DNA from 4 places in the Rhizobium sp. SRDI943 genome. Region 1 is predicted to be linked to each of the others. Evidence: predicted binding sites of a transcription regulator. Region 1 holds the regulator's gene; each other region holds the start of a gene.
The links. Region 1 encodes PhoB, which activates phosphate uptake and scavenging genes when phosphate is short. Its sites were predicted from a motif close to TGTCATNNANCTGTCAT; they were not measured.

Region 1 (3,936 bases):
GATTGCTGTGGCCGACGGAGGTGACGGCGACGCCGGCGCCGAAATCGAGATATCGCTCGCCAGTTTCGGTAATCAGCCATACGCCCTCGCCTCGCTCGAACCGCAGCGGGGCACGAGAATAGGTGTCATAAAGCGGCGCGGCTTCAGCCATGGCGCGATCTCCATCAAAGTTGCCGGGCAATGACTCCGGCTAAGGAAACCAGGCCCGAAAAATCAAAAATGCCGCCTTGCGGCGGCGAGTGGCACTATTTCCCTTTCGCGCTGCAATGTCAACAAAACGGCGCCCTTAGCGTATGCAGCACGGGTGTACAGCGGCATTTTCAGTCTTCAACAGGCATTATTGCAGAAATGCCACGCAGGGACAGCAAGTTGGGGAAAACTACGAATTCGATTCATCCGGATTCATGCGACTCTTGTCACGGAGTCAGGCTCACACTAGGTTAAAGATCAATTACTAGACTGCATGCGGCGGAACTAGTCACCAAAATTGATCAAGCGTTTCTTGTTTCGGAGCTCCCGGGACAACGGTGAGGGATTCTGCCATCACCAACGCAAAAGGTGGAGACAGGGCATGAACTGGACAGACGAGCGGGTCGAGAAACTCAAGAAGCTTTGGGCCGAAGGACTGAGCGCGAGCCAGATCGCGGCACAACTTGGCGGTGTCAGCCGAAACGCGGTCATCGGTAAAGTGCACCGGCTGTGCCTTCCCGGCCGTGCCAAGGCCGGCGGCACCAACACCGCGGCGCGAACGCCGAAGCGCAATACATCGGCGCCGCGCGCGCCGAACTTCGCCTCTCGGATCACCACCCGCACCGTTACCCGCCAGCAGGGCGCGACGATGCTGAAGGAAGAGATCGAGATCGAAACGATCGAGGAAATGGAATACGTGCCGAGAGGCAATGTGGTGGTGCCGATTTCCCGCCGCCTCGGCCTGACGGAACTGACCGAACGCACCTGCAAGTGGCCGGTCGGCGATCCGCTGAAGGACGACTTCCATTTCTGCGGCTGCGAATCCCCCGACAATTCGCCATATTGCAGCTATCACCAGAAGCTCGCCTACCAGCCGGTGAACGAACGCCGCCGGGCAGCGGCGCGGGCCAGCTGAACGGGCTGACCATCGTTAGAATGCAGAAAACGGGCCAAGTGGCCCGTTTTTTTATGCGCGGATGGAAGCGCTCATTGCGGGGATGGCTGCCCCTCACCCTAACCCTCTCCCCGTAAACGGGGCGAGGGGACGTGCCCTGCACGAGGTTGTGGGGAACGGAGAGGTCGCGGCATATCCCCTTCGCCCCGTTTACGGGGAGAAGGTGGCGGCAGCCAGATGAGGGGCAGTCCATCGCCGCGAACCGGACAGCAGCGGGACAAGCCCGAGCATGACGAAAAAGCCCTCAGGCTTCCATCGAATAACCGGCGCCGCGGACGGTGCGGATGACGTCCTGCATGTTGGAGAAATTCAGCGCCTTGCGCAGGCGGCCGACATGGACGTCGACGGTGCGCTCGTCGACATAGATATCGTGGCCCCAGACACCATCCAACAGCTGTGAGCGGGAGAAGACCCGGCCCGGCGACGACATCAGGAATTCCAGCAGGCGGAATTCGGTGGGGCCGAGGCGGACTTCGCGGGTCTTGCGATGGACGCGATGGGTCTCACGGTCAAGTTCGATGTCACCGCATTTCAGCACCGTCGACAGCACCTCGGGACGGGCGCGACGCAGCATCGCCTTGACGCGGGCAACGAGCTCGGGGGTCGAGAAGGGCTTGACGACATAGTCGTCGGCGCCCGTCGACAATCCGCGGACACGCTCGCTCTCTTCGCCGCGCGCCGTCAGCATGATGATCGGCAGACGCTCGGTCTCCGGCCGCATGCGCAGGCGCCGGCAGAGCTCGATGCCGGAGACGCCGGGCAGCATCCAATCAAGGATGAGAAGATCGGGCGTGCGCTCCTGAAGCCGCATTTCGGCTTCGTCGCCACGAAGGATGGTATCGACCTCGAAGCCTTCCGCTTCGAGATTGTAGCGAAGAAGCACGCTGAGGGCTTCTTCGTCTTCAACAACTGCAACTCTCGGGATCATGCGTGTCGGTCTCCTCGCGCATGATCCTTAAACCAGGGTGATTTAAGCAATGCATCCTGCGCAAATTTAAAAATTGGCTGCGACCTCTTTGCGCGCCCGGACGGGCGCGCACGCAAGCGGCGGGGTGTGGGCAGTTATTCGGTGACCGCGCCGACGGTGTTGGCGCTGTCGTCCTTCGGCCGATCGCCTTCCGGCTGCGCGCCTGTCGTCATGTAATAGATCGTCTCGGCGATGTTGGTGGCGTGGTCGCCGATGCGCTCGATGTTCTTGGCGCAGAAGAGAAGATGCGTGCAGCTGGTGATGTTGCGCGGATCTTCCATCATGTAGGTCAGGAGCTCGCGGAACAGCGAGGTGTACATCGCGTCGATCTCGTTGTCGCGTTCGCGGATCGCATTCGCCTTGTCGGCGGAACGATTGGTGTAGACGTCGAGCACTTCCTTGAGCTGGACGAGCGCCAGCTCGGACAGATGCTCGAGGCCGCGGGCGAGCTTGCGGGGAACGCCGGTGCTTTGGACGGCGATGACGCGCTTGGCAGTGTTCTTGCCGAGGTCGCCGACACGTTCGAGATCGGCGGCGATGCGGATCGAACCCATGATTTCGCGCAGGTCCGCGGCCATCGGCTGGCGGCGGGCGATGGTGACGATCGCCTTGTCGCCGATTTCGCGTTCGGCGTGATCGAGGATCACATCGTCGGAGATGACCTTCTGCGCCAGCGCGGTATCGCCGTTGACGAGCGCCCGCACGGCTTCGGCGACCATCTGCTCGGCCAGGCCGCCCATTTCGGAAATCCGCCTGGACAGGAACTTCAGATCATCATCATAGGCAGAATAAATATGTGTCGATGCCATGGGGCTTTATCCTCGAATAACGGAAAGGCTTGGTGACGCCAAAATCAGCCGAAGCGACCCATGATGTAGTCCTGGGTGCGCGGATCGTCGGGATTGGTGAACATCTTGTCGGTGTCGTTCTCCTCGACGAGATTGCCGAGGTGGAACATGGCGGTGCGCTGCGAAACACGCGCGGCCTGCTGCATGGAGTGGGTGACGATGACGATCGTGTAGTTCTCGCGCAGCTCGTGGATCAGCTCCTCGACCTTGGCGGTGGCGATCGGGTCGAGCGCCGAGCAGGGCTCGTCCATCAGGATCACTTCCGGGCTGACGGCGACGGCACGGGCAATGCAGAGGCGCTGCTGCTGACCGCCCGACAGGCCGGTGCCGGACTCGTGCACGCGGTCCTTGACCTCGTTCCAGAGGCCGGCGCGCTGCAGGCTGGTCTCGACGATTTGGTCGAGATCGGCCTTCGACTTGGCGAGGCCATGGATGCGCGGGCCGTAGGAGACGTTTTCATAGATCGTCTTCGGGAACGGGTTCGGCTTCTGGAAGACCATGCCGACGCGGGCGCGAAGTTCGACGACGTCGATATCGGGATCATAGATATCGTCGGTGTCGAGCGTGATCTTGCCGGTGACGCGGCAGCCGTCGATCGTGTCGTTCATGCGGTTGAGGCTGCGCAGGAAGGTCGACTTGCCGCAGCCGGACGGGCCGATCAGGGCGGTTACGGTGTTTTCGCGGATGTTCAGGTTCACATCGAATAGCGCGCGCTTTTCGCCGTAGTAAACCGAGACATCCTTTCCGATCATCTTATACGGGACGTTGCTCATCTTGTGATCCAGCGCCTTTTCAACTGCAGCTTCCGTCAACATGTTCATGATCTTGTAACTCCGTTTACCAGCGGCGCTCGAAGCGACGACGCAAGAGGATGGCGCCCATGTTCATGACGATCAGGAACAGGAGCAGGACGATGATGGCACCCGAAGTACGCTCAACGAAGGCACGTTCGGCCTCGTTGGCCCACATATAGACCT
Region 2 (3,936 bases), 1.8 Mb from region 1:
GCTCGGCGCGCTGATGCCACACATGCCGTACCAGTGGTCGGAGAAGAAGCAGTTCCAGTTCGATGCGCTGGTCTCGCTCGAAGCCGAGATCGCCGCGCTCGAATTCGAGACCGGGCTTTCCGCCGGTTATAGCAGGTCCGGACGGCTGATCCCGCTGCCGAAGCCGCATCTCAACACAATAGCGCGCGGCCGTTTCGAGGACGCTGAACAGCATTGGTGGGTGGGCGACCGCCGCTTCCACTGGCATGTCCTCGACAGGCCGCCGATCGACGGCTGGATCGAAGCGTCTGCCGGTGAGAGCGGCTTCGTGCACGACACGCTCGCCGCCCGCGTTGCGCCGCGTTTGCTGATCGCAGCGCTTATCGCCTTCCTGCGGCGGGCAAAGCATGTTCGTATCCTGGAGCATGCGACGGTTGCCGGCCTCGATCCCGATCGCGGTACGGCCGAAATCGAGGGCGAAACCATTGTTTTCAGTCACTGCATCCTGGCTGCCGGCCATCAGTCCTTTCCGCTGTTGCAGGGACTGACGCCGGGGCTGAAACAGCCGCTCGGCCAGCCGGTCAAGGGGCAGGCGGCACTGTTGAACGCCGATATCGACCCGGCGCTGCCGACGATCTTCCTGGACGGGCTCTATGTCGTCGCGCATGAAGGCGGGCATGTGGCAATCGGCAGCACCAGTGAGAACCGTTTTGACCATCCTACATCCACCGACGTCCAGCTCGACGCGCTGATCGAGGCGGCGCGCGGTATCGTGCCGATGCTTCGCGACGCTCCCGTTGTCGAGCGCTGGGCCGGGCTTCGCCCGAAGGCGATCGACCGTGATCCAATGATCGGCCGCCATCCCGACCACCGGCGCCTGATCGCGCTGACCGGCGGCTTCAAGGTCAGCTTCGGCCTGGCCCACCGGCTGGCAGAGGCGGCGATATGTATCGCAGGCGATACAGACTGCGGATTTTTGCTGCCGGAAAGCTTCGCAATTTCAAGCCATATTGCGGCGGCTTCACGTTAAACGTGAATTAGGCGCCGCTACGTTTCGTTATTCTGTCATGCAAATCACCTATCTGCTTGCGCATCGACAGCGCCGGATCAAAACGGCGCTCACTTCCTTGATGGAGGAAATTGCATGCGCTATGCCATTTGCTTCACGCCTCCGGCGGGCGACTCGTTGTCGCTCGTGGCCGCCAATTGGCTTGGCCGAAACGTGTTTTCGGGCGATATGATGGAGCCTCCGGCCGTTCGTGGTCTCGGCATTCACGAGATCGCCTTCCATACCGCCGTGCCTCGCCGCTACGGCTTTCACGGTATTTTGAAGGCGCCCTTTCATCTGTCCCACGACATGGCCGAATCGCAACTCCTGCGCGATCTGATGCGTTTTTCCGGGACCTTCGTTCCCTTCCAAATTCCGCGTATCGAAGTCGCCCGGCTCGGCAATTTCTACAGCCTGCTCCCGAGCGCTCCCTGCGAGCAGATCCAGTATCTCGCCTCGGCGATCGTGCAGGAATTCGATCGTTTTCGCGCACCGCTCAGCGAGGCCGAGATCGAACGCAGCGATCCGGACGGGCTGTCGGCGACGCAATTTTCCAATCTGCATCGCTGGGGCAATCCCTATGTGATGGAGGAGTTCCGCTTCCATATGCCGGTGACAGGCCCCGTCAACGCGATCGACATGCCGCGCATCGAGCCAGCGTTGCGGACGATCTTCGAGCCTGTCCTCTGCGAACCTGTTACGGTTTCGAACGTGGCGCTGATGATCGAAGAGGGCACTGGCGGTCCTTTCCGCGTTCATTCGCTGCATCCGATGGGCGAGGTCAGTGCGCGCAAAATCGCTTGAATCTGCTGGTGAGCTAAACGCTTGTGCCGTAAAGGCAAAATCCGGCTGAGCAGTTTCCGTCTCGACATTCCGGCTGCGGATGCTACCGTTCCCCGTCTTTTCAGAAGGTGATTTGATGGTATCCGAGACTTATCCGCGCAATCTCGTCGGTTACGGGCGTCTGACGCCCGATCCGAAATGGCCGGACGAGGCACGCATCGCCGTGCAGTTCGTCATCAACTACGAGGAGGGCGGCGAAAGCTCGATCCTCGACGGCGATCCGGCTTCCGAAAACCTGCTGTCGGAGATCGTCGGTGCGGCCGCCTGGCCAGGGCAGCGCAACCTCAACATGGAATCGATCTATGAGTATGGTTCGCGTGCCGGCTTCTGGCGCCTCTGGCGGATGTTCACCGATCTCAAGGTGCAGGCAACCGTCTACGGCGTGACGCTGGCGATGGCCCGCAACCCCGAGGCCGTTGCCGCGATGAAGGAGGCGGGCTGGGAGATCGCCAGCCACGGCTACCGATGGCTGGAATACAAGGATTTTCCTGAAGATCTGGAGCGCAAACATATCCTCGAAGCTGTGCGCCTGCACACCGAGCTTACCGGCGAGCGGCCTTACGGCCTGTATCAGGGCAAGCCTTCCGACAATACGCTTCGGTTGGCGCAGGAGGAGGGCGGTTTTCTCTATTCCTCCGATTCTTATGCTGATGACCTGCCTTACTGGGTGAAAGGCGTCGCCGGGAAACCCTTCCTGATCATCCCCTATACGCTCGAAACCAACGACATGCGTTTTGCGACGCCGCAGGGCTTCAATGCCGGCGATCAGTTCTTCACCTATCTGAAGGATGCCTTCGATACGCTTTATGAGGAAGGCAAGGCGGGCAGCCCGAAGATGATGTCGGTCGGTTTGCATTGCCGCCTCGTTGGACGTCCCGGCCGGGCGGCGGCGCTGAAGCGCTTCATCGAATATGTCCTGAAGCACGACAAGGTCTGGATTCCGCGCCGTATCGAGATCGCCGAGCACTGGCACAAGCACCATCAGCCGGAAGCGCTCTGATGATGTCGCGAGAGGATTTTGTCTCCCGCTTCGGCGGCGTCTTTGAACATTCGCCTTTCATCGCCGAGCGCGCCTATGACGCCGGCCACGTGACGGAGCCGCTGACGGCGGCCGGTGTGCATGCGTCGCTAACCGCTGTCTTTCGGGTGGCAAGCCCGCAGGAGCGTCTCGGCGTGCTCAGCGCCCATCCTGACCTTGCCGGGCGCCTCGCGATAGCAGGCGAACTCACTGAAGACAGCCGGAAGGAGCAGTCCGGCGCCGGTCTCGACCGCCTGAGCGCGGCCGAACATGCCCGCTTCACCGAACTCAATTCGGCCTATGTCGAAAAATTCGGCTTTCCCTTCATCATTGCCGTCAAGGGGCTCGGTAAGGACGACATCTTGGCGGCTTTCGAAACACGGATCGGCAATGGCAAGGACGAAGAATTTGCGACCGCGACGGCGCAAGTCGAGCGGATCGCGCTGCTGCGACTGACGTCGATGCTGCCGGAGGCTGAATGAACGAGCGGCGCGCGATCGACTATCTCAATGAGATGTATGAGGCGGCATCCGAAGCGTTGTCTTTCGTCGGCGGAATGGATGGGGCGGCGTTCGCCGGGGACAAGCTGACTTTCAAGGCTGTCACCTTTTGCCACTTCACCATCGGTGCTGCGGCATCCCGTCTGCTCGTGACTCATCCGGAATTTGCGAGCGAGCATCCCGATCTGCCGTGGACGAAAATCTGCGGCACGGGCAACCGTATCCTCGACGGTGTCTTCGATCTCGATCCTTCCGACATCTGGGAGGCGACGTATCGCACGCTGCCGGAGCTTCTTTCCGCGATCGATGCCATCCGTCACTGGCATGCCGAAGGTGAGTAAGCGATTGCCCCCACATCTCGACATCCGTCCGCTTACGAGATCCGCCTTTGCTCCCTTCGGGGAGGTGATCGAAGCCGATCCCGCTTCGATGCGGTTCATCAATGGCGGTACGACGGAGCGGTTTCATGCGCTGGCCGCCACCGAGGCGACGGGCGAAGGCGCACGCGTCATCATCAACCTCTTTCGCGGCCAGCCGCGCAGCTTCCC
Region 3 (3,936 bases), 740 kb from region 1:
TGCGCGAGCAAGTAAACCGCGCCTTCGGCGAAACGCCGCTCGGCAAGAACCTGCAGTTGCCGATGCAGATGGTCGAGGACCATGTTCGCCGCAACACCGAGCTGTTTCAGCAGGCGATGCAGATGTTCTCGCCCTTCATGACGCCGCCTGCCAAGGAAAGCCGCAAGGCCGAGGCCAAGGATATCGACGAGCTGAAGGAACAGCTCCGCGCCCTTCAGAACAAACTCGACAACCTATAGTCCGATCGAGACATCCCGCCCGGCGCTTCGGATCGACACGGCAAAACCGCCGATGACATCGATCAGAGCGATCGTCATCAAAATGAAGAAGACCTGCGTCGCAGCATCCCGGACGAGCAGAAACTCGACCAGGAAAGCGATGAACACCAGCATTGACAGCATGTGGTTGACGAGATTGCCGGGACCGGTTCTGGTCGCTTTGAGGATTTCGAAGAACAGCACGACAAGTGCGATGACGATAAAAAGGTCGCCGAGCGCCATGCTCCAGATCGCGCCCGAGATCATCGACAGCACGATGATATCATGCTGCAGTGCCGGAATGCCGCCATCGCCCATCAGGCCCAGCATCGCCAGATTGTAGAGAATAAACGGAATAATCATCAGGGGCATGGCATTTATCATCGGCAAATCTCCTCGGCGCCGAAAGAATACTGCCGTAAGTCGCTGCCCCACTGCAAGTCATTGCAAATATTATATTGCCGAAATGCAAAAGGCCGGCGTGACGCCGGCCTTGAAACTTCGATCGGACAAGCCGGATCGGGAAATTATGCGCTTTCCTTCGGCGTCAGAACCTGGCGGCCGCGATACATACCAGTCTTCAGATCGATATGATGCGGGCGGCGCAGTTCGCCGGAATTCTTGTCTTCGACGTAGGTCGGAGCCTTCAGGGCGTCTGCCGAACGGCGCATGCCGCGCTTGGACGGGCTTGTTTTTCTCTTCGGTACAGCCATTTCTCTTACTCCACTTGCGGGCAAAACATTCCCACGGCCACACGGGCGGCCGAAACGGACATGTCGCGATTTCGGAATTTGGCGCGCTTATACATGCAAGGGGTGACCTTGACCAGTCCCCATGCGTATTTTTTGCAAAGCCGATGATTCCAGGCTCAGACTTCGTCTTCCGGCACGATCCAAGGCTCGGCGCGGGCCGCCTCTTCCCATTTCCGCCAGGCCGGATGCGCCTTCATGGTCTCCATATAGGCCAGCGTATCATTTTGGCTGACGAGATCATAGATTTCGAACCGGTTGACGACAGGCGCAAACATCGCATCCGCCCCGCTGAACGCGCCAAACAGAAACGGTCCGCCGGATTGCTGCAGGAGGTCGCGCCAGATCGTCTCGATGCGGCTGATATCGGCGTCGACACCATCCGGCAACGCGATCTTGCCCTTCGGCCGGCGGATATTCATCGGGCAGGCACCGCGCAGCGCCCGGAAGCTTGACAGCATTTCCATCGAAACCGAACGGGCGAGCGCCCGCTCGGCGCGATCCCTCGGCAGAAGGCCGGCGTCCGGATAAAGCTCGGCGACATATTCGATGATCGCCAGCGATTCCCAGATCTTCAATGCACCATGCTGCAGAAGTGGTACTCGCCCGGTCGGTGAGACCGCCTTTATATCGGGATTGCCACCAGGATAGTCGAAGGGGATCAGGACTTCCTCGAAATCGACGCCGGCGCCCGTCAGCGCCATCCACGGCCGGAACGACCAGGAAGAATAGTTCTTGTTGGCGATGTAGAGCGTCGGTCTATCCATGGGCTTCTCCCGTTCATGCCTCGAAATCGAAGATCAACAATTCGTGGAAATGGTTCATGTCCTCGAACACGCAGAATGCCGGCGGGGTCAGCTCGAAAACAGGGGCCTTGCGGCGGACATCGTCGGCGACGTTGTCGAGCATTGCCTGCCAGCGCGGCAAGGCTTCGTCTTCCAACCGTTCGATCGCATAGGCGAAGGTCATGTGGAACTTATAGTCCTCATGGTTCGGCTGGCGATAGCCCAGAAGCTCGGCCAGCGCATTGCGCCAGGCGCGCATGACCTTGCGGTCTCTCTCCGTCGCCCCGTCGACGAGCAGGCCCGACGGGCGAGCTTCGACGATGGCGACCTTGAAGGGATCGGCCATCGAGAAACCTTCGAGCAGGGCCGCCATCAGCGCTATCATGTCGTCGATCGGCGTATCGAGAGGTAGATCGCCCGGCCAGCAATCCTGGCGGCGCCTGGTCTCGATGACACCTTCGAAAAGTGTCATGTGAATGCTTGATATCGGCGTGAAGAGGAACTGCGGGGCTTCGGGCATCGCCAGATATTTCTCACGCGCCTCGATCAGCACCGCCTGCGTTTGCGAACCCTTCTCGATATGGCAAACGATGGTGTTGCCGGCTTCCGGCAGAAAGCCGCCGACCTTGCGATAACGGCTGCCGAGATGGGCGGGCGGGGTTGGATTGTGCCTCTTCGAATAAAAGAGAAGCTCGGGCGAAAATGTCGTGATGGTCATGGGCGACTCGGGGGCTCTGGTTGGACTGCATTCGCCCATATGGCAGAACCAAGAATGTCAGATGACACTTGCCACGTCTCGAGCACGATACCGAAAAGTGTGAGCGGTTTTCGGACGACATCCTGTTCTAGCGATAAGTTCTGATCTCAATCATAGATGCACCTGATGTAATCGCCCGAACCTTGTGCGCGTCTCTCGATCACGCCGGCGAGCCGGCGAAGACCTCGTCCGGGCTTGCCGGCATTGCGGTCGATGGGGTTCGGCAGCGAGACGGCAAGCAGCGATGCCTGGCGCCGCGTCAGCTTCGAGGCCGGCACCTTGAAATGATGCTGGGCCGCCGCCTCGATACCGTAAATGCCGGGACCCCATTCGGCGATATTGAGATAGATTTCCATCAGCCGTCGTTTCGACAGGACAAAATCCGTGCTCACCGCGAGCGGAAGTTCCAGCGCCTTGCGCACGAAGGAGCGGCCGTTCCAGAGGAAGAGGTTTTTCGCCGTCTGCATCGGGATCGTGCTGCCGCCGCGCGTCGCCTGACCTTTCAGCGTATCCTCGACCAGCATGCGCATTTCCGCCCAGTCGACGCCGCCGTGAAAGCAATATTGCCCGTCCTCCGACATCATCACCGACTGCACCACAACAGGGGCGATGTTATCAAGCGACACCCATTGCCTGTCGTAACCACGCAGCAGCACGAGATCGCGCAGCATTAGTGTCGAGACGGGATGAATGAACGGCAGCAGATAGAGAAAGATCAGCGCATAGGGAAGGATCAGCACGATCAGCACGGCAAGAACAATGCGTTTCAACACACGCCTGTCTTCGAACCATCGCCGACGAGCCGGCATGTCGACGCTGTCCTCTCTCTCTGGCGCTATATCCAATGTCCCCAGTCCGATTTCGCTCCTGTCGTTCTCATAACGCCTGTGCAGAGCTTATGCCAGAGTGCGCGGCGAATCTTGCTGCCGCCATCGACAATTCCGTTGCAAGCCCGGGGGCGCTCATGCCAAACAGCGCCCATGGACGCGAACCCGGACACTTTCGAGACGAGGCTGAAGAACAACGCCCGCGACATCGAGGCGCTGCTCGACGCATTGCTTTCACCGAGTGCCCTTTCCGATGAAATCGCCAGGCCCGAGAGGCTGCGCGATGCCATGCATTATGCCGTGCTGAACGGCGGCAAGCGGCTGCGCCCGTTTCTCGTCGTCGAAAGTGCAGCCCTTCTCGGCGGCGACGCTGAGGCGGCACTTCGCGTCGGCGCCGCGCTCGAATGCGTCCACTGCTATTCCCTCGTGCATGACGACCTGCCGGCCATGGACGATGACGACCTGCGCCGCGGCAAACCGACGGTACACATCAAGTTCGACGAAGCGACGGCGATCCTTGCCGGCGACAGCCTGCTGACCTATGCCTTCGACATCATCGCC
Region 4 (3,936 bases), 2.1 Mb from region 1:
GATCGGGCGCTTGCCGTAATAGGCTTCCAACCGGTCCATGAAACGCTGCATTTCGGCGCGCACCGTTTCAGCGTCGGGGCGGTAGCGGCAGGTCTTCGATTCGGCGTTCCATTCGACGTCGAGCACCGGCGGCAGGCGCATGGCCTCCTTCGGTACGTTGCGGATGAACCAGTCGGCCTGCTGATCGGCCGAAGAGCAGAAATAATAGAAATGATAGGGAGCGTGCGGGATGCCGGCGGCGCGGGCTTCGCGCCAGTATTCGTCGAAGCGCGGATCGACCCTGTCCTTGCCTTCGGTTGCCTTGATGAAGGCGAAAGCGACACCGGAATTCTTCACCGTGCCCCAGTCGATATCGCCTTGCCATTTGGAAATATCGATGCCGTGGACCTGGTTCTGCTGCGGATGCTTCGGACCGAAATCCTGCGGATCGGTATCCTTGAAGCGCGTCTTCGGCTTGATCGACGCCGTTTCGAGGTAGTCATAACCGGAGGAACTGCAACCGGCCAGCATGATGGCCAGGGGCAAAACGCAAAACAAAAGCCGGCGCATGGGCGTCCCGTCGTAGCTCGAATGATCTCTTTGCCCCACAACCTGACCTTCGAAAAAGACGAGTCAGCAGAGGATAACCCTCTTTTCACCATATCAACGTAAAAAATCGGTTAGTTTCAAGCGAATTATGAGCGCTTGCTGATAATAGCTGCCCGCCAGGCATAACCGCCGCCGACGGCATCGAACACCAATGTCGCGTTGTTTTCATGGGCTTGCGCTTCCAGGACCTCGCGCAGATCGGGGCGCGGGGTGACGTGGAATTTCGCAAGCCAGGACTGCAGCATGCGCCGGAACCAGCCCGGCAAGCCTTCCTGCTGGCCGAAATCGACAATGTGCAGTTGGCCGCCGGGATTGAGTGCGGCGATCGAAGCATCGACGGCGCGCTCCCAGTCCGGGATCATCGACAAGGCATAGGAGATCAGGATGCGGTCGAAGCCGCTGACGCCGAATTCATGCGGTGTGAATGCCGTGGCGTCGGCGACGCGGAATTCCGGGATCGTCGCCTTGGTGGCGAAGGTCTTGCGTGCCGAAATCAGCATCTCCTGGGAAATGTCGAGGCCGAACAGCTTGGCGGTCGGGAAATGCCTGTGGGCGAAGGCCATGTTGCGCCCGGTGCCGCAGCCGACTTCCAGAAGGCTGCCGCCTTCGGCCACGTCGAGATTACGGATCGTGCTGTCGCGGCCGAGAAGATAATATTTGCGGGTCAGGTCGTAGATGTGCCGCTGGTAGCGGTACATGCCATCCATGAGGCTGGCATGTTGGTCGCTCTGTCCTGCCGTCTCAGTACCGACCTTGCTCACGCCTTCTTCCCGTAGATGTGGAAGCCGCCGTAGATTGCCGAGCGATCGAGCGCAGTCAGTTCACGCGACTTTTCCTCGAAGTAATCCCATTGGCCGCGGATCGCCGGAGCCAGGCGGCCTTCGATGATGCTCTTTTCGGCGGCGGTGCGGAAGATCACGCGGGCGCCTTCGCGCGCCGTGCGGGTGATTTCCGTCCAGACGTCGTTCAGCTGCTCGTCCGTCATCCAGTCCTGCGCGTCGAGCAGAATGTAGCGGTCGCGCGAGGCGGCCGGCTCGCGGGCCAGAAGCTCGGTGAAGCTTGCGTGGTGAACGTTGACGCGGTCGACATTGGCGCGGATCACCTGATAGTGCTCCGACTTCAGATAGGTCGGCAGCGGGCCCTCCGCTTCGGTGCCGTAACGGCGGCCGAAGGCCTGCCAGGCGAAATAATTGTCGCTCATCGGGAAATGACAGGCGAGCTTTTCCAGGCGATGCTTCAGCACCGGTGCGATCGAATGATCGGCGGCAAGGCTTGCGAGTTCGTCATATTGCTGCGGCGGAATGCCGAGGCCGAAGAGCGAGCTCTTACGGCCGGTAATCCAGCGCACGACCGGCTTTTCGAAGAGCGGCGCGATCTGCTCGTCGAAGAACTGGCGCTGCTCGCGGATCGAGCGGGTCTTGGTCATCTCGCGCAGTTTGACGCCATGCAGGCGGGCAAGAAGGTGGGCCGCGCCGATGAAGCGGCCGAGCAGACCCGTTTCGTAAATGTTGCGATCGAAAACGGTGACGCGGCGGCGGCCGAACTTGCGGCCGTTCCAGTAGCTGCGGGTTGCCTCATCGAGGCGGGCGGCAAGATGCTGGTCGTAGGCACGGCTGTTCGACTTCTCGTTCGGCATTGCCAGGAAGCGGACGAGATCGGCGTGACCTGGAAGATGTTTGAAGGCGGCAAGCTTCAGGCGGTTCAGCGCGATGTGGTGCGGGTTGAGATCGACGACGTCGATCGAGGCCGGCGCCTTGGAGAGATAGGCGAGCATGTTGCAGCCGCCGGAGCCGATGGTAACGATGCGATGATTGGGCTTCAGCTCCATCGCCTGCATGTCGAGATCCGGATCCTCCCAGATCTGCGGATAGACGAGGCCGGAGAAAAGAAGGCCGAAGAGACGCTCGGAAAAGCCATCCTTCGAAAAGGCCTTATGGCGGAGAAGGGCATCCTTGAGTTTCCGGTTCTTGCGGAAGCCGGCATCCGGTGCAAATTCTGACATGAGTCTGTCACCTTTTTAGCGTTCAGGGCGTGTAGCGCGCCTCTGCTACAGTTTGATGACGCGGGCTGTGGGGAGCCGTTCCTGGGAGGCTTCGGCCTCCTCCGGAGAGCGACCGGAATGGCACTCCTGGGAAAGTGATCGGGACGATGGTCCTTCTTCGCTTCGGCCCCTTTCCGGCGCGTGTGATTCCTGCTTCTCTCCCGGCATGGAGGAATGCCATGCGATTTGTCCTGCGTATCCTGAAGGCGTTTGCTCTCCTTCTCGTTCTCCTCGTCATCACTGCCGCCGGCTGGCTCTTCATCCGGCCGCCGGAACTGCTCAGCGTCGGCGACGGTTATGCCGCCAAGATCGTCTGCTCCAACGTGTTCATCGCCGGCCGGGAGGCGGAGGATGTGCTCCATGACGACGTCCAGGCGCCTGGAAATCCGCTACTGCGGCTGGTGCGTGTCAGCGTCGACCCCGACAACGATCGCGTGACGGCGCGCTTCATGGGACTGTTTGCGCCGAGTTATGCGCTCTATCGCGGCGCTTTCGGCTGCACGAGCGTCCCGGACGGCAATTTCGAGGCGGCTGCGAAGGCAGCGCCCTTCGATCCGCCGGCCAAAATGCAGGCGAATGACGCCTTGTGGCCGGAGGGCGAGGGGACCGGCAATCCGGCGGACGGGAAGATCGCCGCGCTGCTTGCCGATGCCGGAATTGCCGGCCCGGCAATGCGGGCGATCGTGGTGGTGCGCAATGGTCGCATCGTCGCTGAGGCCTATGGCCCCGGCTTCTCGGCGAAGACGCCGTTGATCGGCTGGTCGATGACGAAGACCGTGAATGCGGCAGTCCTCGGCCGGCTGATGCTTGGCGGCAAGGTCTCCTTCGACGATGATAACCTGTTGGCGCAGTGGAAGAACGATGCGCGCGCCAGAATCAAGGTTTCCGATCTGCTCGGCATGGAGAGCGGCCTTGCCTTTAACGAAGACTATGGCGACGTCGCCGATGTCACGCGCATGCTCTATCTCGATACCGACATGGTATCGCTGCCGGCCAATGCACCGATGGAGGCAGCGCCCGGCCAACGCTTCCGCTATTCTAGCGGCACGGCCGTGCTGCTCTCGCGCATCTGGATGGACAGGGTCGGCAATGCTCAGGCGGCTTTTTCCTATCCGCACGACGCGTTGTTTGCCCCGCTCGGCATGACGAGCGCCGTATTCGAACTCGATGCGCGCGGCACGTTTGCCGGAAGCTCCTATCTTTATGCGACGGCGCATGACTGGGCGCGCTTTGGGCAGTTCCTGCTGCAAGACGGCGTGTGGAACGGACAGCGACTGTTGCCGGAGGGTTTTGTCGGCGCCATGCGC

Region 2: the regulator PhoB is predicted to act here: its motif matches at 1,032-1,048, upstream of AC245Y_RS16395 (DUF1045 domain-containing protein).
Region 3: the regulator PhoB is predicted to act here: its motif matches at 2,560-2,576, upstream of AC245Y_RS21445 (DUF1868 domain-containing protein).
Region 4: the regulator PhoB is predicted to act here: its motif matches at 2,635-2,651, upstream of AC245Y_RS14960 (BtaA family protein).

What each region holds. Positions count from the first base shown of each region.
Region 1 covers NZ_CM172787.1:180,905-184,840, reverse strand. The annotation lists gene AC245Y_RS00940 (aspartate aminotransferase family protein) at 1-151, opposite strand, end outside; gene AC245Y_RS00935 (GcrA family cell cycle regulator) at 572-1,105, shown strand; gene phoB (phosphate regulon transcriptional regulator PhoB) at 1,389-2,072, opposite strand; gene phoU (phosphate signaling complex protein PhoU) at 2,207-2,920, opposite strand; gene pstB (phosphate ABC transporter ATP-binding protein PstB) at 2,965-3,780, opposite strand; gene pstA (phosphate ABC transporter permease PstA) at 3,797-3,936, opposite strand, start outside.
Region 2 covers NZ_CM172787.1:3,182,264-3,186,199, reverse strand. The annotation lists gene AC245Y_RS16400 (NAD(P)/FAD-dependent oxidoreductase) at 1-1,009, shown strand, start outside; gene AC245Y_RS16395 (DUF1045 domain-containing protein) at 1,124-1,831, shown strand; gene puuE (allantoinase PuuE) at 1,947-2,870, shown strand; gene uraD (2-oxo-4-hydroxy-4-carboxy-5-ureidoimidazoline decarboxylase) at 2,870-3,370, shown strand; gene AC245Y_RS16380 (HepT-like ribonuclease domain-containing protein) at 3,367-3,729, shown strand; gene AC245Y_RS16375 (ureidoglycolate lyase) at 3,713-3,936, shown strand, end outside.
Region 3 covers NZ_CM172787.1:4,268,927-4,272,862, forward strand. The annotation lists gene phaR (polyhydroxyalkanoate synthesis repressor PhaR) at 1-239, shown strand, start outside; gene AC245Y_RS21430 (hypothetical protein) at 234-641, opposite strand; gene rpmF (50S ribosomal protein L32) at 785-970, opposite strand; gene AC245Y_RS21440 (glutathione S-transferase family protein) at 1,126-1,773, opposite strand; gene AC245Y_RS21445 (DUF1868 domain-containing protein) at 1,787-2,509, opposite strand; gene mtgA (monofunctional biosynthetic peptidoglycan transglycosylase) at 2,656-3,393, opposite strand; gene AC245Y_RS21455 (polyprenyl synthetase family protein) at 3,529-3,936, shown strand, end outside.
Region 4 covers NZ_CM172787.1:2,893,991-2,897,926, reverse strand. The annotation lists gene AC245Y_RS14970 (glycoside hydrolase family 25 protein) at 1-549, opposite strand, end outside; gene AC245Y_RS14965 (class I SAM-dependent methyltransferase) at 675-1,349, opposite strand; gene AC245Y_RS14960 (BtaA family protein) at 1,346-2,590, opposite strand; gene AC245Y_RS14955 (serine hydrolase domain-containing protein) at 2,809-3,936, shown strand, end outside.